Regions from separate parts of the Streptomyces sp. NPDC040410 genome, predicted to be linked through region 1. Evidence: riboswitches for the same ligand, from Rfam matches in the RefSeq annotation. Region 1 holds a riboswitch; each other region holds the start of a gene.
The links. A riboswitch is a leader RNA that binds a small molecule or an ion and turns the genes downstream of it on or off. The one in region 1 is predicted to bind cyclic di-AMP.
Positions count from the first base shown of each region.

Region 1 (7,347 bases):
CATCGACCAGCTGCGCAGCGGTGTGGTGGACCTGCTCACCCTCCCGTCCTACGGCAGCTACCGGCACACGTACGCCGAGATGCTCGCCGCCCACGAGGAACTGATCGCCGCGGCGGGCGACCGGATGACGGTCCTGCATCTGGGCGGTGACCTGGACGACGAGGTCACCGCGCTGTACCTGGCGCTGGCGGGCAGCGCCACGCCGCTGGGCGAGGCCGGCCTGCGCGACCTGGGGATCCTGGCCGGGCGGTGCGTGACCGGCCCCCAGCCCGAGGCGATCCCGGTCCGGGAGAACCGCGCCGTCATCAACCGGGCCCGGCTGGGAGCGGGCGTGGACCTCCTGCTGGACACGGTCACCGACGTGCTGCGGCTGGCCTGCGCGGTCTCGGGCGGTGACGTGACCCTGCAGGAACCGACCCGTTTCCGGGCCCTGTCCCGCCCGGTCCGCCGCGCCCTGCTCGAGGGACTCGACTCGGTCGTCGCCGGCGCCCCCGCCAAGCTCGCCGACGTGTCCGCGCACCGCGAGGCGTTCAAACGGCTCGGTGAACGTCTCCATCCGCACGAGTACCCGCGGTGGCCGCACGCCGCCGACGTGTTCGCGGTCGCGCGGGGCGAGAGCAAGGCGCGGTCCTTCGACGGCCGGGTCGAGGAGCTCCTCGGCGGCGGCGACGTCATCGCAGCCGTGGAGCTGCTGAAGTCGGCGCCGGGCAAGCTGTTCCGTTCGCTGGACCGGCTGCTGCGGTCGGCCTCCGGCCAGGACGAGCGGGATGCCGTCATCACCGCCGCCGAGCAGGTCGCCCCGCTGGTCTCGGGCCGGGTCGTGCTGTCGGTCCGCGAGCACCTGCACAACCGCGGCGAAGAGAGCCGGCCCGAGAAGCGTCCTGAGAGCCGTCCTGCGGATCCTGAGAAGCCCGCCGCCCGCCGTGTCTTCGTCAACCGCTCGGGCCGCGCCTGGGTCGCTCCCGACACCCGCCTGCCCGTACTGTCGGCGGACCGCGAGCGTCTGATCGCCTCGCTCGACGCCGAGACGCGCCGCCGGCTCCCGGACCCGGGCCACCTGCTGGTCGACCCGGACGTCCTGGACGTGGCGCTTCCGCTCAGCGGCAAGGCGACCGCATCCGGTCTCGGCGTGCTGCCGCGCGGCTCCGTCTCCCCCGTCGACGGCGAACTGCTGCGCTTCTTCGTGTACTGGAAGCAGAGGGAGCACGTGACCGACTACGACCTGTCGGCGCTGCTGCTGGACGCCGACTACACGGTGATCACCTGGCTGTCCTACACCGCCCTGACCGACCTGGAGGGCGAGCACTCCGGCGACATCACCGAAGCGCCCGACGGCGCCTCGGAGTTCATCAACCTGAGGCTGGGCGCCGCTCGCGGCACGTTCATCGTCCCGCAGGTCAACATCTTCTCCGGGGAGGGGTTCGAGGAGGTCGAGGAGTCGTTCTTCGGCTTCATGCTGCGCGACGCCGACCAGCAGGGCCGGCCGTTCGAACCGCGCACCGTGCGCATGAAGTCGGAGCTGCGTGGTCCCGGCCGGGTCGCGCTGCCTCTGGCGTTCCGGCGGGGGCACGACGGCCGGTGGCAGGCCAAGTGGCTGCACCTGTACCTGAAGGGCACTCCGTCGGCCAACCGGGTCGAGGAGAACCGGGTGTCGGTCGCGACGCTGCTGCGCGGGATCGTCGAGCGCGAGCAGCTCACGGTCCGGTACCTGATCGACCTGATGTCCGACGACGCGACGACGACCGTGACGTCGTGGGACGGCAGGACGGTGCCGGACGGCCCGGTCACCTACATCGGCCTGGAGCGTCCCGACGGCCTGCACCCGGACTCCCGGGTCATCACCCCCGAAAACCTGCGCGACGTGATCCCCGGCTGACTGCTAGCGTGGAGCGCGGCGAGGCCATGAACGGGCTTCCTTCTCATTCCGCTGCGGCGGCCTGTCACTAGCCCGTTCGCTTTCCTCGCCCTCGACGTCGCACCGGGCGGCGTCGGCGGTCACTCCGCCGGCGCCGCCTGCTGGTAGCCGTCCAGCACCGTCCCAGATGCGGGCACCCGAAGAGCCTGAGCATCGCCAGGTCGGCCTCGCGGTGGCCGCCGTGCGCGGCCGGGTCGATCAGCCACACATGCCCGTCGGCGCCCCGCAGCGCGTTGCCGTTCCACAGGTCGCCGTGCAGCCGGCCCTGCGGCTCGGCCGGAGCCTCCCGGCCGTCGAGGAAACCGTCCTGGACCACTACTGCCTGGCGGGCCGGGCGAGGCCCGAGCTGACCGCCGGTCACTCCTCGGCACAACGAAGGTCACCATTACGTATCGGACATTCGGGGCTTCAACCTTCACACGAGGCACACAAGTTGGTTAGGTTGACGGCGGGCTGTTCGACTCCCTCCGGCGGACCGCGCCGGGTCGCACAGCCTCCGCCGAGTCCGGTGCGCCGTAAGGCAGGCCGGAACCGGGGACCCAACCGAAACTCGGGGTGAATCGGCCCAACCGCCCTTCGGGGAGGGGTCGTAGGGCACACCTTCCGGATCGTCCGCCCGAACCCGTCAGCTAACTCGGTAGGCGGAGCACGGAAGGAGTACGTCCCTCATGGCGCCGGAACGATCGTCGCGCCCCCGAGGTCTCAGCCTCCCCGGCATGCGCAACTCCGCCCTCGCGACGGCGGCGCTTACCTCTGTGGCCCTGTTCTCCCAGACAGCCGACGCCACGCCCGGGGACGACGGACCGAGCCGCGAAGAGGTCCAGCAGCGGGTCAACGCGCTCTATGACCAGGCCGAGACCGCCTCCGGTACCTCCAACGCGACCCGTGCGACGCCGTCGGGTTCGCGCCGCGCGGGCGGGGCGCCCGCCGAGGGGGCCGGGCGCTCGGATCCCGCGCTCGACGACGTGGCCCGGCAGTGGTTCGACATGGCGCGCTCGCGCCTCGGTCCGACCGTTCCGGCGGTGCTGCCGCGCGACAGGATGCCGGCGGCCGCTGCCCAGTCCCGGCCCGCGGAACGGCAGGCTGCTCTACCGGAGTTGACGGCAGAGAGAGCCTCCGCCGCCGTACGGGAGCTGCCCGCCGGGTCGGCCTCCAGGCCCGTACTGGAGCTGACCGCAGGGCCGCCGGCTCCCGCTTCCGTACCCGCGCTGCCGGCCGCACCGGAGACGGGACAGCGCGCGCCTCTTGCCCTGCCCGCGCCGGCCGTCAAGGACGAGCGGTCGGCGTTGCGAACCTCCAAGGAGCAGAGCCGGCACAAGCTCGCCGAGGCCCGTGAGCTGCTGTCCCGGCACATCCAGCAGAGGACGCCGGTCGCGGCGCTCGAGGCCGCGCCGGCCGACGCCCCCCGGTTCGCCACGCCGGAGCCGGATCGCCCCGCCGACGAGGAGGCGGCGTGGACCCTGCAGCAGCCCGCCGCGAACGAGGCGTGGCCCCAGCAGCAGCCGGCCGAGAGCATGGCGTGGCCCCAGCAGACCGGCGAAGTGGCCCGGCGGCAACAGCAGACCGGCGAAGTGGCCCGGCAGCAGACCGGCGAAGCGGCCTGGCGGCAACAGCAGCCCTCACCCGGCCCGGCCACCACCACGGCCTTCGACGCGGTCCGTCCCGCAGGCGCCGTCAGCACCGCGGATCCGGTGACCGGCGGAAAGGCCGAACGCGCCCTCGCCTTCGCGCGCGCCCAGACCGGCAGGCCGTGCGTCATGGGGGCGACCGGACCGGACTCGTACGACTGCGCGAGCCTCACCCAGGCCGCCTGGAAGGCCGCCGGCGTCGCACTCCCGCGTTCCGCACCCGACCAGGCGAACGCCGGCACCGTGATCCCCCTCAGCACCGTCCTGCCCGGCGACCTGGTCTTCTTCCACGACGACCTCACTCACGTCGGCCTCTACACCGGCGACGGGTTGATGATCCACGCACCGGAGCCGGGGGCGTACATACGCGAGGAGTCGGTCTACAACGTCGGGGAGTCGGCGATCCGCGGAGCCGTGCGGCTCGCCTGACAATTGGCGGCCGCGCGGGCTGCCAAAGGAGAGCAAACCCACCGCGGCTTCGACCCGCGCCCGTCCGGTGACGGGGCCGACACGGCAAAGGGGCGGCACGGTCGGCGTGTCGCCCGGCGCCGCCGCGGAGTTCGGCCGGCTCGGGGACGAGGCCATGGGCCCGCTGCGGGCCGGGTTCCCGTTCGCGCAGCACGACGGGGCCGGGCAGGACAGAACGCCTGTCACGGCACGTCATGCGGCCGGAACGGGGTGGGAACGCCGGGCCGTCGAACTGACCGTCCAGGACCACCCGTCGGCGTTGGCCGCCAAGGAACTGCGCCTCACCCAGCAAGGAGTGAAGCAGCTGCTCTCCGCCGTCTACCGCAAGATCGGCACCGATGCCGCCGGGTTCCCCGAAGCTGAGGACCTTTCCCCGTCCCCTGCCGTGACCTGCGGGTCTCACCGCGCGGTTCCCGGCCTCACGTGGGGCCGGGGCCTCCACCGCCCTGGAGGCGTTCCAGGTCGGAGGGACGGACCTGGATGACCACGATGGCGATCAGCGCGGCGACCACGGTGAAGATCGCCGCCATGACGAAGGCGGCCGAGGCCCCGGCGGTGAGGACCTCGTCGGACCAGGGCGCCGGGAGCTGCCCGGTGCGTTCGAACCGCAGGCGCTCGGCCGGGGTCGCCTGCGCCAGGAAGCCCGGGACCTGTTTCTCCGCCTCGTTGTTGCTGGCCGTGCCGAACATCGTGACCAGGATGGACAGTCCGAGCGAACCACCGACCTGCTGGGTGGCGTTGAGGAGTCCGGAGGCCGCACCGGTCTCCTGGACGGGGACGTTGGAGAGCGCCATCAGCGTGAGCGAGACGAACTCCATGCCCATGCCCAGGCTGAAGACGAGCATCGGACCGAGCACGCTGCCCGCGTAGGTGGAGTGGACGTCGGTCAGGGTCAGCCAGGCCAGACCCGCCGCGGCGAGGATCGCGCCCACCACCATGAACGGTTTGGGGCCGTACGTCGGCAGGAAACGGGAGGCCAGCCCGGCGCCGATCGCGATGACCGCGCTGACGGGGAGGAAGGCGAGCCCCGCCTGCAACGGGCTGAAGTCCAGCACGTTCTGCACGAACAGCGTGAGGAAGAAGAACATGCCGAAGATCGCGGCGGCGAGGCACAGCATGATTCCGTACGTGCCCGCGCGGTTGCGGTCGGCGAACATGTGCATCGGCGTGATCGGCTGTCTGGAACGCCTCTCGACCAGGATGAACACCACGAGGACAACGACGGCCGCGCCGAAGGAGGCGAGGGTGAGCGCGTCCCGCCAGCCCTCCTGCGCGGCTCTGATGAACCCGTACACCAGCAGCACCATGCCGACGGTGGACGTCAGCGCGCCGGTGATGTCGAAGTGACCGGGGTGACGTTCGGACTCCTTGATCCAGCGGGGCGTGGCGAGGGCGATGAGCAGTCCGATCGGAACGTTCACGAAGAGCACCCAGCGCCAGTTCAGCCACTCGACGAGGACACCGCCGGCGAGCAGCCCGATCGCGCCGCCGCCCGCAGAGACCGCGGCGAACACGCCGAACGCCCGGTTGCGCTCGGGTCCTTCACGGAAGGTGGTACTGATCAGGGCGAGGGCCGTCGGAGAGGCGATGGCGCCGCCGACGCCCTGGAGAGCGCGTGCGCCGAGGAGTTGGGCCTCGTTCTGGGCGAGCCCTCCGAGCAGGGAGGCGAGCACGAAGAGCAGCACGCCGAAGATGAAGACGCGCCGTCTGCCGAGGATGTCGCCGGTCCTGCCGCCGAGCAGCAGCAGCCCGCCGAAGGTGAGCGTGTACGCGTTGATCACCCAGGACAGGCTGGTGGTGGAGAAGTCGAGGGCGCTCTGGATGTGCGGGAGCGCGATGTTCACGATGGTGATGTCGAGGACCACCATCAGCTGACACGACGCGATGACCAGCAGCGCCATCAGGTTTCCGCCACCGCCGCCTTCCCGGGCGGTGGTCTGTTCTGCGGAGGTCGGCTGGGGGCTGCTGCTCATGGCATGTCGCACTCTCGGGGGTCGGTCGAACCCTCGCGAGGGATCAGTGAACGGTTCCGTCCACTGCGGTCCACCGTTCGACGGTACGCCCGCGTCCCGGACGGCACCAGTCGGCCGTCCCGTCCGTCAGGCCGCCGCCACCGCGCCCCGTTCTGCCCCGTCACGGTGGATCGGCGTCCCCGAGCCGGTCAGCGGAACGCCCGTCCCGCCCCGCCGGGCCGCGACGATCTCGGCGACGATGGACAGGGCGGTCTCCTCGGGAGTACGGGCGCCGAGGTCGAGGCCGATGGGCGACCGCAGCCTGGCCAGTTCCCGCTCGCCGACACCGGCCTCCCGCAGCCGTCGCTCGCGGTCCGCGTGGGTACGGCGCGAGCCCATCGCCCCGACGAACGCGACCGGCATCCGCAGGGCCGCCGTCAGCAGGGGGATGTCGAACTTGGCGTCGTGGGTGAGCACGCACAGGACCGTGCGGCCGTCGGTCCCGGTGCGCCGCAGGTAGCGGTCCGGCCAGTCGACCACGATGTCGTCGGCCTCGGGGAAACGGGCCCGCGTGGCGAAGACGGGGCGGGCGTCGCACACGGTCACGTGGTAGCCGAGGAACTTGCCCGCGCGCACGAGTGCGGCGGTGAAGTCGATCGCACCGAAGACGATCATCCGGGGCGCCGGCACCCTGGACTCGACGAGCAGCGTGAGGCCGCCGGGGCAGTGCGATCCGTCCTCCGGGAGGTCGACCGTGCCGGTGCGGCCGGTGTCCAGCATGGCCCGGGCCTCGGCGGCCGCCGTCCGGTCCAGCTCCGCGTGGGCGCCGAGCCCTCCTTCCGCCGCCCCGTCGGGGCGCACAAGGAGGGCCCTGCCGAGGAGTTCGTCCGGGCCGCGGACAACCCGGGCGACGGCCGCGGGCTCGCCTCGGAGGGCGGCGGTCAGCGCCGCCCGGAACACCGTTCGGGCGGGCGACTGCGCGCCGACCGGCGTGACCAGAACGTCGATGACACCGCCGCAGGTCAGTCCTACGGCGAAGGCGTCCTCGTCGCTGTACCCGAACCGTTCGAGAACGGTCTCGCCGTCCTGGAGCGTCTGCACGCACAGGTCGTACACCGCTCCTTCCACGCAGCCACCGGAGACCGAGCCGATGGCCGTGCCCTCGCTGTCGACGGCGAGGGCGGCGCCCGGGCCGCGCGGTGCGCTGCCGCCGACGGCCGCGACGGTGGCCACGGCGAACTCCCGGCCCTCCTCCATCCAGCGGTACAACTCCCCGGCGATGTCAAGCACGCGGGCCTGCCATCAGTACACGGTCGGGCCGGATGGGCAGGTGCCGGTGGCGTACACCGGTCGCGTGCCAGACCGCGTTGGCGATCGCCGCCGC
Region 1 covers NZ_JBVIVK010000011.1:33,340-40,686, forward strand. Annotated here, with positions in the region: gene ACZ562_RS21950 (TerD family protein) at 1-1,876, shown strand, start outside; partial or broken gene ACZ562_RS21955 (fructosamine kinase family protein) at 2,005-2,195, opposite strand; cyclic di-AMP (ydaO/yuaA leader) riboswitch at 2,403-2,575, shown strand; gene ACZ562_RS21960 (C40 family peptidase) at 2,632-3,972, shown strand; gene ACZ562_RS21965 (MFS transporter) at 4,431-5,984, opposite strand; gene ACZ562_RS21970 (XdhC family protein) at 6,111-7,253, opposite strand; gene ACZ562_RS21975 (xanthine dehydrogenase family protein molybdopterin-binding subunit) at 7,246-7,347, opposite strand, start outside.

Region 2 (7,347 bases), on a different contig from region 1:
CCCTTCAGCGTCCGTGCGGCCGCCGACGCGAGCCGGGGCCGGTTGCGGACGAAGTGGTGCGCCCGGCGGGCGGGTTCGACGCTCAGCCAGTGCATCGCGGCGCCCGGTCCGGGGCGGGTCGCCGCCCCCTCGTACACGGGCAGTTCGCCCGTCTTCAGCGAGTCCTTGTACTCAGCGGCGCCCCGCCCCAGATCCAGCAGGCCGATACCGGCCGCGGCCGCCGCCTCGGCCATCCGCAGATGCAGCACCAGTCCCGGCGAGAACTTCGCGAACTCCGGGTCGTACGACGGGAACCAGCAGGCCAGGACCGTCGACGAGCGCAGTCCGAAGTGCGCGGCGAGCGGCCGGTCGCCGGCGTACAGCACGGACAGCGTGCCCGCGCACTCGGCCTCCCGGGTGTCGGCGAGCGTGTGCACGAGCCGGGTGATCCACTCCTGCGAGAACCGGTCGCGGCGGCCCGTCCTGCGGTACTGCGCGGACTTCCACTCCATGAGGGTGCGCAGCGCGGCGGGATCACGCTCGTCGAACGCGAAGCGCAGCTCGCCGACCTGGCGGCCGAGCCTGCGCTCCTTGGCGAGCGTGGTTTTGAGGAACTTCGGCGACTGGGCGCGCAGTACGGTCTCGTAGGCGTCGTACCCCTTCTCCACGTCGATGACGTAGGAGGTGTACTCCGCGGCCGCGGCCGGAACGAACAGGCCCTGCTCCGCCTCCAGGTTGTCGAAGGCGAAGCTGGACAGCGAGCAGGCCCGCAGCAGTTCGTCGGCCTCCAGCGCGAAGCCCTGCGGCAGCACCGCGCCCTGGCAGTCGGACACGCCGAACGCCAGCGCCCGGCCCTGTCCCAATGGCCCTCTCTCGTGCGGCAGGAAACCGGCGGCCTCGACTCCCTCGTACACCACCGCCACGCGCGCCCTCGGCCGGACCCGGCCGACCGCGTCGGTGAACTCCGGCTCCATGAACGGGTTCCGTGGCAGACCCGACTTGGCGCGCAGTTCCCGCCAGAGTTCCCTGTCCCCGGCACCGAGCTCCTCGGGCCTCAGCACACGAATGCGTCCACTGCTCAACATGACCCCCCGATCAAGTCCCCCCTGGACACCTCAGGACGGTACCGCCCGAGGTGGGGCCAGGGGTAGGTACCGGACCATCCTGTGTCCAATTGGTGCAGAGGCCGCTATTTCTTTTTGCTGTTTCTTTCCGCTTCTCCTTGCGGACCGTTCGCCCTTCGTCGCCGCATCGGCATGATCACCGGACCGCTCGACACCCCGGGCGACACCGGTCGCCCGGCGGGCCGTCACCCCCGCCCTGACGACCATGCGGCAGCCCTTCGACCGCATCAGGGCCGAAATGGTCCGTATGTCCTCGCCCGGATCGCCGACGAGGGCACGGCGGGTGTGATCCTGCCGACAGATCCGGTGGTACGAGGCGGGGCGCAGCCGCTCCAACTCCCGCAACCGGAACGGCCGTCACGGATGTGAAAGCAGTAGCCGTCCGGTTCGCGTCGAGTCGAGGGGGCTTTCCATCCGTATTCTCTGATCATGGCAGCACCCACCGCGTATTCACTGATCGCCACCGACCTGGACGGAACTCTGCTCCGCGGGGACGACACCCTCTCCGACCGGTCGGTCGCCGCGCTCCGGCGGGTGGTGGCGGCAGGCGCGCGGCACCTCGTGGTGACCGGCCGCCCGGCGCCCAGGGTGCGGCCGCTCCTCGACGACCTCGGGAGCAACGGGCTCGCGGTCTGCGGACAGGGCGCGCAGGTGTACGACGCCGGCGCGGACCGTCTGCTGTGGTCCGTCACCCTGGACCGGGAGCTGGCCGAGACCGCGCTCGGCAAGATAGAGGCCGAGGTGGGACAGGTGTACGCCGCGGTCGACCAGGACGGCGTCGACGGACTCACGCTCATCGAACCGGGCTACCTGATGCCGCACCCGACCCTCCCCGCGGTACGGGTCGGCCGGCGTGACGACCTGTGGTGCGAACCCATCAGCAAGGTGCTGCTGCGCCACCCCGAACTGAGCGACGACGAGTTGGCGGCGACGGCGCGATCGGTGGCCGGGTCGCTCGCGACGGTCACCATGTCCGGCCCCGGCACCGTCGAACTCCAGCCAAGCGGTGTCACCAAGGCCACCGGTCTCGCCCTGGCCGCCGAACACCTGGGCCTCGGCCCGGACCGGACCATCGCCTTCGGCGACATGCCCAACGACATCCCGATGTTCGACTGGGCCGCCTACGGCGTGGCGATGGCCAACGCCCACCCCGAACTCAAGGCCGTGGCCGACGAGATCACCCTGTCGAACGAGGACGACGGCATCGCCGTCGTCCTCGAGCGGCTCTTCCCCGGGCCCCGGTAGACGCCGACGCGGGGCCTAGTCGACGCCGACCGGGCCTAGTAGGCCCCGAAGACGTTGTCGATCGAGCCGTAGCGCGCGGCCGCGTAGTTGCAGGCGGCGGTGATGTTCGCGACCGGGTCGTACGAGTCCCAGGACGTGCCGGCGACGTGGTAGGCGCGGAAGGTCGGGTCGATGACCTGCAGCAGGCCCTTGGACGGCGTGCCCGCGGCCGCGTTGGAGTCCCAGAGGTTGATGGCGTAGGGGTTGCCCGAGGACTCGCGGATGATGTTGCGGTAGATGCCGTCGTACGTCCCCGGGATCCCGTGCTCCGCCATGACCTGGAGCGACGCCCGGATCCAGCCGTCGAGGTTGTTGGCGTACCCGAGCGAGGAGGCGGTGGTCACGGTGGGGGTGGCCGCGGACGCGGTGGTCGCGCCGATGAGCGGGAGCGCCAGAACGGCTATTCCGGTGCCGGCGACGGCGAGCTTGCGGGCGAGGCGGGCTGTTCTGGTGCGGCGGGGCTGACCGGCTGCGGACATGGCGAGTTCCTCTCCGGCGCCTGCGAGGTGAGCTGTCGGGTTCGGGCGGGAGCTGCCCGGCCGCGCCCTGACGGACGCGACTGCACCCCCAGCCGTCCCGGTACGCCTTTGTGGCGTCCGGTGCGGCGACTTACCTGGGTCCCCCGCTCCTGCCGTGCGCGAAGTGTGTTCGTCGATGAGTCTCGGGCCGGGCGGCGGCAGGATTCGGCGTCCACCCGACGGCCGGGAACGTATGCGAGAGCACATGTCCGGAACAAGTACCGGATTCACACCTCGCCCCTATTGACCTTGATCTGAGGTGTTTGGGGTGCTTGATCCTTTGCGGTCGCCAAGTATCAACTCGCCACGGTAAGAGGTGAGTCGTCTCCGGAGAGGGTGAAGTCGGCTCGCGTGGCGAAGTGAGGCAAGTCACGGGCTTCCGCAAGAACGGCAAATCGGGCAATGAGCCCAACTCATTGTCAACCAGACGTTCGTGGGATCCGCTTCTCCCAGGTCCGGTGGAAGACCACCTCGCCGCCGTCCGTGCAGACCACCTCGTCGGACGTGACGAAGTCCGCCCCGTCGCACCTGATCTCCGAACGCGTGCGGACCGTCGTGTCCCACGCCGTCTCGGGACGGTGCAGCCGGATCGACCAGTCCGAGCGGGTGCGGGCAGAGAGGGGGTCCCGCTCGTTGATCGTGTACGTCTCCAGCGCCTCCTCCGTGCTCTCCAGCCCGTCGGGGTACATACGGGTGCCGTCGCGGCACGGGTCGACCTCGACCCGCCACTCGCCCTTGGCCACATCACGCACCACGAGCCGCTGCGGGCGCGGTTCGTCCAGTGTGGCGGGGGAGTTGACGCCGAGCGGTGCTGACTGCTCCGGCTCCTCGAACGTGACCGTCCCGCCCGACTCACGGCCTCGGACCGGCAGTTCGAGGAAGCTGCCCACAGGGTCCAGGGTGAAGCCCGCCGCCGAGTCCGGCCGGGGCCAGATCCACGGCCAGTACGCGGAGGAGACGGCGAGCCGGATGCGGTGGCCGGCCGGGAAGGCGTGGCCGACGCCGTTCAGCTCGAAGGCGACCTCCTCGGTGGCACCCGGCGTCCACGGCACCGCCCGCTCCGGGCCCCGCCGCGCCGACAGGTTCAGCACACCCCGGGTGACCAGGGTGGAGGCACCGTCGGGAGCCACGTCGCACACCCGGGCGATCACCTGCCCGCCCGGCACCTCGGAGGTCAGCCGCAGCCGCACCCCCGGCCGCCCCAGCACCCAGGTCTCCTCGCCCACCTCGAACTCGAAGCACACCGACCGTGCGTCCTCCTCCCGCTGGTCGGGCGGCAGGTCGGCGTCGTCGCCCATGGGTACGACACGGCCGGCGTCGAGGCCGGTGTGCTGCGGGGAGCGGACGAGCAGCGGGCTGCCCCGGAGGACGTGCGTGACGGTCTTGACGTGGGGGGAGGGCCAGGCCTGCTCGCCGACCCAGCGGCCCGGCAGCGTCTCGTACCCGGTCGCCGGGGGGTGAGAGTCGCTGACGTACGCACGCAGCAGCGGCTCGGCCATGGCTCCGGTGTCGGCCCCTTTCAGCCAGTGGTCCCACCAGCGCAGGGTCTCCTGGAGGAAGCCGATCGCCGGGCCCGGCGGCAGGCCGCGGTCGGGGTACTGGTGCGGCCAGGGGCCGATCAGGCCGCGGACGCGGTCGGGCGGGAGGTGTTCGACGAGCCCGAGCACCGTGTCGCGGTAGGGGTCGTGCCAGCCGCCCACCGCCAGGACGGCGGCCCGGATCGCCCCGTAGTCCTCGCGGACGCTGTCCCGGCGCCAGTAGTCGTCCCGGGTCTGGTGGTCCAGCCAGGTGTGGAGGAACGGCTCCACGGATTCCAGGCGCCCGAGCCACAGGTCCCGCCAGGCCTCGCCGGCGTACAGCGGGTCGGGCGGCCTGCACACGCGGGAGAGCATCCCGGCCGCCCGGGCGTGCATGCCGGCCGCGAGGACGGAACCTCCCATGTAGTGCACGTCGTTGTCATAGCGGTCGTCCGTGGAGCAGACCGCGACGACCGCCTTGAGCGGCTCGGGCGCGAGGGCCGCGATCCGGAGGGAGTCGAAGGCGCCCCGGGACACGCCGAACAAGCCCACCTTGCCGTCGCACCACGGCTGCGCGGCGAGCCAGTTCACCACCTCGACACCGTCGGAGAACTCCGTGCCCGTGTACCCGTCCGCGGGCACGCCCTCGCTGTTGCCGTGCCCGCGGGCGTCGACGCGGACGCAGGCGTAGCCGTGCCCGGCGTACCAGGGGTGGCGCTGCCGGTCGCGGGGCGCGGTCCGGTCGGTCAGCCGGCCCGGGAGGTACTCGAGAAGCGCCGGCACGGGCTCGCCCGTCAGGGGGCGCCACACCCGCGCGTGGAGCCCGGGCCCGTCCGGGAGCGGGATGCGCAGGTCCTCATGGGCCGTCTCGTAAGGGAAGGACGTACGGATGTGCACCACGTTCCACTACTTCCATGCAAATCTACAGAAGTCCGTCTATATCAGGTGATCGAAAACATACCCGTCGTGATGTGGTACCGCCTGGCCTGACAGGGGTACTCCCGGTCGGGCGAAGTCGGAACTGCGGGAGGTGGGCGCTCGTGGTGATCGAAACGTGACCGGATACGCTGACTTGAGTGATGGCAGCGACCTATCGACAAACCGTGTAATCGCCAGTAGACACCAGCAGACAGGAGACCCCTCGTGACCGTCGTCGGGCCGTTCGGGCTGAGCGTGCGGGACCAGGCTCTGGAAGCCGATGTCCAGGCCGGATTGGCGGCCGTCGAGGAGGGTTTGTTCGAGGCCACCAAGAGCGAGGTCCCCTTCATCACTGAGGCCGCCCAGCACCTCGTGCGGGCGGGCGGGAAGCGGTTCCGGCCGCTGCTCGTGATGCTCGCCGCCCAGTTCGGGGACCCGTACGCGCCGGGGATCGTGCCCTCGGCGGTCGTCGTCGAGCTGACCCACCTGGCGACGCTGTACCACGACGACGTGATGGACGAGGCGGAGGTCCGGCGCGGGGTGGCCAGCGCGAACACCCGCTGGGGCAACTCGGTCGCGGTCCTGACGGGTGACTTCCTGTTCGCCCGTGCCTCGCACATCCTGGCCGACCTCGGGCCGGAGGCGGTCCGTGTCCAGGCCGAGGCGTTCGAGCGCCTGGTGACCGGGCAGATCCTGGAGACGGCCGGGCCGACGGACGGACGTGACCCGGTCGACCACTACCTCGACGTGCTCGGCGGCAAGACGGGCTCGCTGGTCGCGGTGTCGTGCCGATTCGGCGCGATGATGTCGGGCGCCGACGAGACGGTCGTGGACGTGCTGACGCAGTTCGGCGAGAGGCTCGGTGTCGCCTTCCAGCTCGCGGACGACGTCCTGGACATCGCGTCCGACTCCCGCGAATCAGGCAAGACCCCGGGCACGGACCTGCGTGAGGGCGTCCCGACGCTGCCGGTACTGCGCCTGCGCGAGCGCGCGGCCCGGCTGGGCCTGGCCGAGGACATCGCCCTGTGCGAGCTGCTCGACTCCGACCTGTCCGACGAAGCCCGGCACGCCGAGGCGCTGGCCGGCCTGCGATCCCATCCGGCGCTGGAGCAGGCCCGCAGGGACACCGTGCGGTACGCGCAGGAGGCCCGGTCGGCCCTGGCCCCGCTGCGGGAGTGCGACGCGAAGGCGGCACTCCTGGAGCTGTGCGACGCGGTGGTGCACCGGGCCGGCTAGTCGCGGCCTCGAGTGAATCAACCTGTGTGGCGCACGTCACATATCTGGACTGAGTCCAATCTGAGATCGCTTCCGTATGCATGCCCAGAAGCTGACGCAGGGGGCGTCAGCTGCCATACGGGGAGCTAAAAGCATCATGGGCATGAACACGACGTCTTCGAAGCGCCGTAAGAGCCTCGTGGCCGCCGCCGTCGCGGTGGCCGCCGCCGGCGGTGTCGCCGCCGCGATGATTCCCGCCTTCGCCGCCGAGGGCACCCGCGTCGACCACGCGGGCCACGCCGGCCAGGGCATCGTCACCCAGAGCGGAACCACCCACGGCGGCAGCGGCGGGACGATCCTCGCCGCCAGCCTGCGGGGCGCCAACGAGGTGCCCGTGGCCGGCGGCCCGGCCGTCGGGGACGAGAACGGGGCCGCGCTCGAGTTCATCAGGGTCAAGGGCGACAGGGTGTCCGTCGCCGTGACCTGGCGGGGCACGGGAAAGCCGACCCTGCTCCACATCCACCAGGGCGCCAGGGGCACCAACGGCGGCGTCAAGGTCGACTTCACCAGGCTGCTGGAGAACAGCAGGCGCCACAGCGTCACCGGGACCGTCAAGGTCGAGGACCCGGCCCTGCTCGACGCGCTGAAGTCCGACCCCGGTTCCTTCTACGCCAACCTGCACACGGCCGAGTTCCCGGGCGGCGCCGTCCGCGGCCAGCTCCACAAGGTCACCACCGCGTTCGACTTCCGGCACGCCCTGGCCAACTTCCAGGCGTCCGTGGTCAAGGGCAA
Region 2 covers NZ_JBVIVK010000003.1:309,723-317,069, reverse strand. Annotated here, with positions in the region: gene ACZ562_RS08820 (GNAT family N-acetyltransferase) at 1-1,064, opposite strand, end outside; gene ACZ562_RS08815 (HAD family hydrolase) at 1,533-2,348, shown strand; gene ACZ562_RS08810 (transglycosylase SLT domain-containing protein) at 2,384-2,866, opposite strand; cyclic di-AMP (ydaO/yuaA leader) riboswitch at 2,871-3,042, opposite strand; gene ACZ562_RS08805 (CocE/NonD family hydrolase) at 3,325-5,319, opposite strand; gene ACZ562_RS08800 (polyprenyl synthetase family protein) at 5,566-6,576, shown strand; gene ACZ562_RS08795 (CHRD domain-containing protein) at 6,719-7,347, shown strand, end outside.
Region 2: linked by a shared signal. The riboswitch ahead of ACZ562_RS08810 (transglycosylase SLT domain-containing protein) and the one ahead of ACZ562_RS21960 (C40 family peptidase) in region 1 are both predicted to bind cyclic di-AMP.

Region 3 (7,347 bases), on a different contig from region 1:
TGAAGAAACCGCCGCGGACCTCGGCGGGGTCGGAGACCACGCCCTCCTCGCCGGGGTGCTCGTCCGCCGGGTCGGGCGCCTCGAGCGGCTGCACGCACGGCCCCTTGCGCCACCACTCCGGGAGCATCTCGATCGCCTCGTCGCCCAGCGGGTTCACGCCCGGACCCGCGGCGAGCGAGTGCGCCACCAGCACGTGCAGACACTTCACGCGGTCCGGCATACCGCCCGCGCTCGGGAAGCCCTCCAGGACCTCGATGGCGTCACGGCGCGCGATGTAGTCCTCGTGCGCGGCGCGATAGGCGGCGGCGAGCTCCGGGTCGGTCTGCAGCCGCTCCGTCATCTCCTTCATCACGCCGTTCGCCTCCAGCGTGCCGATCGCCGACGCCGCGCGCGGACACGTCAGGTAGTACGTCGTCGGGAAGGGCGTGCCGTCGGGCAGCCGCGGCGCGGTCTCCACGACGTCCGGCTGCCCGCACGGGCAGCGGTGCGCGATGGCGCGCAGCCCGCGCGGCGGACGCCCGAGCTGCTGCTTGAAGGCCTCGACGTCCGCGTCGGTGGGCTCGGTGCGCGGGGTGGTCGGCGGGGGCGTTTCCATGCCTGTCTTTCTCTTGGGTTCACTGGTCGGAGGCGTCGGACTTGTCGACACCGTCCCAGACGTTCGAGTACCAGGGGCGGTCGGCGGCCCCCAGGTCGGCGCGCGACTGCCTGGCCGCGTCGGGGTCGGTGACGATGTAACCCGTCTCCCCCGGCATCACATAGTGCAGCCGCTGCCGGATCTGCTGCTCCGCGAACGCGTCGTCCTGCCAGCGCGCCTTGAGGTCGCGCAGCCGCTCGACCCGCTCGCTGGCCTCTTCCTTCTCCCGCCGCATGTCGGAGAGCTCGGCGCGCTGGGAGACGTACTGCCTTATCGGATAGGCGAGGGCCACGATCAGCGTGCACAGGACGAGGGCGAGCAGCGCGGCCCGGCCGGTCAGCCGGGAGCGGCGGGCCTGGCGCTTGGTCTGGGAGCGGTAGACGCGGGCCGCCGTCTGCTCGCCGAGCAGACGGATCCTGGTCGCGGTGGAGAAACGGTCCCGGTCCTTCCCGGCCATGTCCCCGCCTCCCCTTCATACGCGCGTACGTCCCCGCACACGGTACGGGACCGAGTACGGGGACGTACGTACGACTGGCTAGTGCCGCGTCAGCCAAGGTTTGCCCGTCAAGGAGCGGCGTCCGGTGCGTGCTCTCGGCGTGCCGGCCGGAAGTCCTCGTACTGGACGTACTTGGGCTTTCGGCCGGTGCGGCGAGAGGGCGTGCCGGGCGTCGCGACGGGGCGAACCTTGGCTGACGCGGCACTAGGCCTCACCCCAGGTTGGGTCAGACCCTGATCGGGTCAGTCCTTGAAACGGGGGAAGGCGCTGCGGCCGGCGTACACCGCCGCGTCGTCGAGGATCTCCTCGATGCGCAGCAGCTGGTTGTACTTGGCGACGCGCTCGGAGCGGGCCGGGGCGCCGGTCTTGATCTGGCCGCAGTTGGTGGCGACGGCCAGGTCGGCGATGGTGACGTCCTCGGTCTCGCCGGAGCGGTGGGACATCATGCACTTGAAGCCGTTGCGCTGGGCCAGCTCGACGGCGTCGAGGGTCTCGGTCAGCGAACCGATCTGGTTCACCTTCACGAGCAGGGCGTTGGCGGCGCCGTCCTCGATACCGCGGGCCAGGCGCTCCGGGTTGGTGACGAACAGGTCGTCGCCGACGAGCTGGACCTTGTCGCCGAGCTTGTCGGTGATGATCTTCCAGCCGGCCCAGTCGTCCTCGAACAGCGGGTCCTCGATGGAGACGAGCGGGTAGGCCCCGACGAGCTCCTCGTAGTACTCCGTCATCTCGGCGGCGGAGCGCTCCTTGCCCTCGAAGAGGTACTTGCCGTCCTTGTAGAACTCGGAGGCGGCGACGTCGAGCGCGAGGGCGATCTGCTCGCCGGGCACGTACCCGGCCTGCTTGACGGCCTCGAGGATGAGGTCGAGGGCCTCACGGTTGGAGCCCAGGTTCGGGGCGAAGCCGCCCTCGTCGCCGAGTCCGGTGGACAGGCCCTTGCTCTTAAGGACGGACTTGAGGGTGTGGTAGACCTCGGTGCCCCAGCGCAGCGCCTCGGAGAAGGTCTCCGCGCCGATCGGGGCGATCATGAACTCCTGGATGTCCACGTTGGAGTCGGCGTGCGAGCCGCCGTTCAGGATGTTCATCATCGGCACCGGCAGGAGGTGCGCGTTCGGGCCGCCGAGGTAGCGGAAGAGGGGGAGGTCGCTGGCCTCGGAGGCGGCGTGCGCGACGGCGAGCGAGACGCCGAGGATGGCGTTGGCGCCCAGGGAGCCCTTGTTGTCGGTGGCGTCAAGGTCGAACATGGCCTGGTCGATCAGGCGCTGCTCGGTGGCGTCGTAGCCGACCAGCTCCGGGCCGATCTGCTCGATGACGGCGAGGACGGCCTTCTCGACACCCTTGCCCTGGTAGCGGTTGGGGTCACCGTCGCGGAGCTCGATGGCCTCGAAGGCGCCCGTGGAGGCGCCGGACGGGACGGCGGCACGACCCGTGCTGCCGTCGTCGAGGCCGACCTCGACCTCGACCGTGGGGTTGCCTCGGGAGTCCAGGATTTCCCGGGCTACGACGACGTCGATGGACGGCACGAGCATCTCCTTCTTGGGATGTGACGCGGGTACGCCGGGCCGTGGCCCGGTGCGCGCAGCGCCGCGGTGGCTCTGCGAGACGAGCCTAACCGGCTCCGGTCGATCGGCCAGCCGGTCGACCGCGTGGTGGACAGAACCGAGAGTAAATTGTTTCCGAACTGAACAAAGACATCAGGACATGGTCGGTACAGAAGATGCGCCGGCACCAAAACGCGCCGGCGCAAAAAAAAGCCCCGCCCCGGTGCGTACGGGGGAATACGCACCGGAGCGGGGAGCCCGTGGGGGACGGGGGGACCCTCACGGGACCTTCGTCATGAAGGACACGGATGTGAGGGCGCTGTGGTTCGGCTGCGAGCCGCTTGTCACTTCAGGTGCAGCTGCTGACCGGGGTAGATCAGGTCGGCGTCCTCGACGATGTCCTTGTTCAGCTCGAACAGCTTCTGCCAGCCGCCCTTGACGCCGTGCTCCGCGGCGATCGAGCTGAGGGTGTCACCCTTGACGACCTTGTACTCGCCGTCGCCCTTCTTGACCTTCTTGCCGGTCGGCGTGGTGACGGTCTTCTTGGCGGCCGGCCGCTCGGCGGAACGGGACGCCTGCTGCTCGGCGGTCGAGCGGGTGCTGGTGCCGGTGCTCTGGCTCTGCGAGGAGCCGCTCGACGGGGAGCCGGCGCTGCCGCCGTTGTAGGGGGTGCTCGACAGGCCCGTGCCGCAGACCGGCCAGGCACCCTTGCCCTGGCCCGCGAGAACCTTCTCACCGATGGCTATCTGCTGCGCCTTGGTGGCCTGGTCGGCGGTGGCGGCGTACTGCGTTCCGCCGTACGCGGCCCAGGTGGAGGCGGAGAACTGCAGACCGCCGTAGTAGCCGTTGCCGGTGTTGATGGACCAGTTGCCACCGGACTCGCACTGGGCGACGGCGTCCCACTCGGAGGCGGTGGCGGCGGAAGCGGTGCCGGACGCGATCAGCGGGGCGGCGACGGCGGCGCCGGTGACACCGGCGATCGCGATGACGCGGCTCGCCTTGGACGGACGGCGGTGCTTGCCCTTGCCGGAAAACAGCATGGTTGATCCCCTCACCGACGCCTGCGAGGTGAGCTGTCGGGTTCGGGCCGGTTGAGTTGCCCGGCCGTGTCTCGCGCGGTCTCTCCTGCGCGGCACGGCTTCACCCCAAGCCGGATCCAGCTCAACTGCTGGGCCCGGCACTTACCTTGGGTCCCCCGCTCCTGCCTACGGCGCTTGACGCGACGACTGTTCCCGTGCGGCCGCTGGCAGGATTCGGCGTTGCGGCAGACGGGGCTCGTGTTGGCGAGCGGTCACGACCGTAGACACGCGATCCGGGGAATTTCAAAGGCGATCAGGGCTTCTGAGACTCATCCCACACTTTTGCCAAACCGGACATTCAGCACGAAGTATGACGCGAACTCCCGCTGCTTTTCGCCCTATTCGGCACTGAGTGCAAGGTTCTGACCGGGGACGATGTGACCTGGGTCGGGCCCGATCTCCTGCTTGTTGTGGGAGTAGAGCTCATGCCATCCGCCTTGGACGTCATGCGAGTCGGCGATGGACACGAGCGTGTCCCCGCGGCGGACGGTGTACGAGTCGTCGGCCGCGTCACCCGCGGCACTGTCCTCCCGGGCGGCGTGACGCCCCTTGGAGGCGCCGGCGCCACTCTCGCCGGCGGCCTCGTCCGCGGTGCCGCCGCGATGCCGGCCGGTACCGAGGGCTCCCGTGTCGACCAGGCTCGAAAAGCCTTCACTTTGCCCGAAGTTGTCCGAGTCGTCATTATTCGGCACATCTGCCGATGTGCCGCCGGAATCCCGTGAGCCTCCGGCACTGGAGCCGGACTCGGATTCGGACGATGTGTCGGACTTGCCAGGCTTGTCCGTCGCATCCGACTCCGCGTCCGAGTCGGCGTCCGAGTCGGCGTCCGACGACTCGTCCGACGACTTGTCCGACGACTTGTCCGACGGGGAGGGCGACGATGAGGACTCTTCGGACGAGTCGGGCAAGCCGGGTGATTCAGACGACTCGGACGAGTCCCTCGAGTCAGATGAATTGGATGAATCCGATGAACCCGATGAATCCGACGAGTTGTCGTCCCCCGTGCCGGTGTCGACGTTCGCCGAATCCTTGTCCTTGCCGAGCCCGGCGAGCAGACCACAGGTCGGCCAGGCTGCGATGCCCTGGTCGTCGAGCATCTTCTCGGCGACGGCTATCTGCTGGGAACGACTGGCCTGGTCGGCGCTCGGGGCGTAGTCGAGACCGCCGTACTTCTCCCAGTTCTCCTGAGAGACCTGGAGACCGCCGTAGTAACCGTTGCCGCTGTCCTCGCTCCAGGAGCCGCCGCTCTCGCACTCCGCGACCTGGTCCCAGGTGTTCCCGCCGGCCGCACTCGCGCCGGTGGCGGCTAGGAGCGGGATCGCGATGGCAGAGCCGGTCACCCCGGCCGCGACCAGGAGAGCCGGTGCCTGGCGGGGGCGACGGTGACGACCGTTCCCGGAGAGCATGCGGAAACCTTTCGCGAGACAACGGGGAACAACGCGGCGCGCGTTGTAAGACGTCGCGTTGATTGGTGAACGTATCGGCAGGGGATCACTTGTCACAAGTTAATGCCGCACAGATCACATGAAGATCACAGAGTTGAGGGCGTGTCACCTTTGCGCAGGTGAGCCCAGTCATGCACGCGGCATGAACTCGACCGGCAGAGTGCGCAGTCCACGCATGATCAGTCCGCCACGCCACCGCAAATCGGCTGAATCCACAGCGAGTCGCAGGTCCGGGAGCCGGGTGAGGAGCGTGGCCAGAGCGATCTGCCCCTCCAGCCGGGCCAGCGGGGCACCGAGGCAGTAGTGGATGCCGTGGCCGTACCCGAGGTGCTGGTTGTCCCGCCGTCCGAGGTCGAGGACGTCGGGATCGGCGAACCGCTCCGGGTCGCGGTCCGCCGCGGCCAGGACGACGAGGACGGGGTCGCCCGCCGCGATGTCCTGTCCGCCGATGGTGAGCGGCTGTGTGGCGAACCGCCATGTGGCGAGCTCAACAGGACCGTCGTAGCGCAGGAGTTCCTCGACGCCGGTCTCAAGGAGCCCGCGTTCCTCGGCGGCGAGGGACTTCTGCAGACGGGCTCGCTGCTCGGGGTGGGTGAGCAGGGCGTACGTGCCGTTGCCGATGAGATTGACGGTGGTCTCGAAACCCGCGAACAAAAGGATGAAGGCCATGGCCGCGGCCTCGTTCTCGGTGAGGTGCTCGCCGTGGTCCGAGGCGCGGATGAGACCGGAGATGAGGTCCTCGCCGGGGCCGGGCTCGGCGGGCAGCGCCTCGCGCTTGCGGTGGATGAGCTCGGCCAGATAGCCCCGCATCTTCTTCACGGACCGCGCGACCCCGCCCCGCGGACCGCCCCCGTGACGGATCATCATGCCCGCCCAGTCGCGGAAGTCGTCCTGGTCCTCGCGGGGGACGCCGAGCAGGTCGCAGACGGCGTAGATGGGGAGCGGGAAGGCGAACTCATGGATGAGGTCGGCGCTGCCCTTGCCGGCGAACCGGTCGATGAGGTGGTCCGTGAGTTCCTGGACGCGCGGGGCGAACTCGGCGACCCGGCGGGGGGTGAAGGCCTTGCTGACCAGTCGCCGGAGCCTGGTGTGGTCCGGCGGATCGATGTTGAGGAGATGGGTCATGAGCTCGGCCTTGCGCTCACCCGGGATACCGGTCTTGCCCTTGGCGTGGGCGGGCTCGTCGTGATGCGCCGGGTTCTTGCTGAGCCGCTGGTCGGCAAGGGCCTGCTTGGCGTCGGCGTAACGGGTGACCAGCCATGCTTCCACGCCGCTGGGGAGCTGTGTCCTGTGAACGGGGGCGTGCTCGCGGAGCCAGGCGTAGGCGGGGTAGGGATCGGTGGCGAACTCCCAGGTGAAGAGGTCGGGGGCGGGCGGCTCGGCGGTGGGCTGGTCGGTCACTCTTCGACGGTATCCGGCGCCTGTGTCCCGGGCGTCCACCCCTCGGCCGCCCGCACCGCGTCCCGGTACGACCGGGCAGCCGCACGCAGTGCCGCCTCCGGGTCGACGCCCTCCGCCTCGGCGCGTATGGCCATCACGAGCAGCTCGTAGCCGATGCCTTCGCCGTTCGGCAGCGGTACCTCCAGTCCCGCCGTGCGTACTCGCGACGCGAGTTTCGCCGCGAGAGCGAGGCCCGGCTGGCCCAGGGGAATGCCTTCGGTCAGGGAGGTGCGGCGCTTTTCCACGGCCTTGGTGCGGAGCCAGTGCTCCTTGACCTCCTCGGGGGTGGTGGCCGTCGCGTCGCCGAAGACGTGCGGGTGGCGGTGGATGAGCTTGGTGACGATTCCGCCGGCCACGTCGTCGATCGAGAAGGGGGCCGCCCCGTCCTCCGGGCGGCCCTCCTCGGCGATGCGGGCGTGGAAGACGACCTGGAGCAGGACGTCGCCCAGTTCCTCGCGCAGTTCGTCGCGGTCGCCCTCCTCGATCGCCTCGACGAGTTCGTACGCCTCCTCGATGCCGTACTTCGCCAGGCCTTTGTGGGTCTGCTGGGACGACCACGGGCACTCGGCGCGGATGCGGTCCATGACCTGGACGAGGTCGAGGAGGCGGGCTCCGGGCAGGTCGTACGAGGCGGGGAGCAGCTCCAGGTCGGGCATGTGGACGCGGCCGGAGCCGGCGAGGCGGGCCAGGCCGTCGGTCAGGGCGGGCTCGC
Region 3 covers NZ_JBVIVK010000010.1:209,077-216,423, reverse strand. Annotated here, with positions in the region: partial or broken gene ACZ562_RS21330 (DUF501 domain-containing protein) at 191-595, opposite strand; gene ACZ562_RS21325 (FtsB family cell division protein) at 615-1,091, opposite strand; gene eno (phosphopyruvate hydratase) at 1,373-2,659, opposite strand; gene ACZ562_RS21315 (transglycosylase family protein) at 3,016-3,711, opposite strand; cyclic di-AMP (ydaO/yuaA leader) riboswitch at 3,715-3,894, opposite strand; gene ACZ562_RS21310 (transglycosylase family protein) at 4,089-5,156, opposite strand; gene ACZ562_RS21305 (cytochrome P450 family protein) at 5,325-6,596, opposite strand; gene ACZ562_RS21300 (nucleoside triphosphate pyrophosphohydrolase) at 6,593-7,347, opposite strand, start outside.
Region 3: linked by a shared signal. The riboswitch ahead of ACZ562_RS21315 (transglycosylase family protein) and the one ahead of ACZ562_RS21960 (C40 family peptidase) in region 1 are both predicted to bind cyclic di-AMP.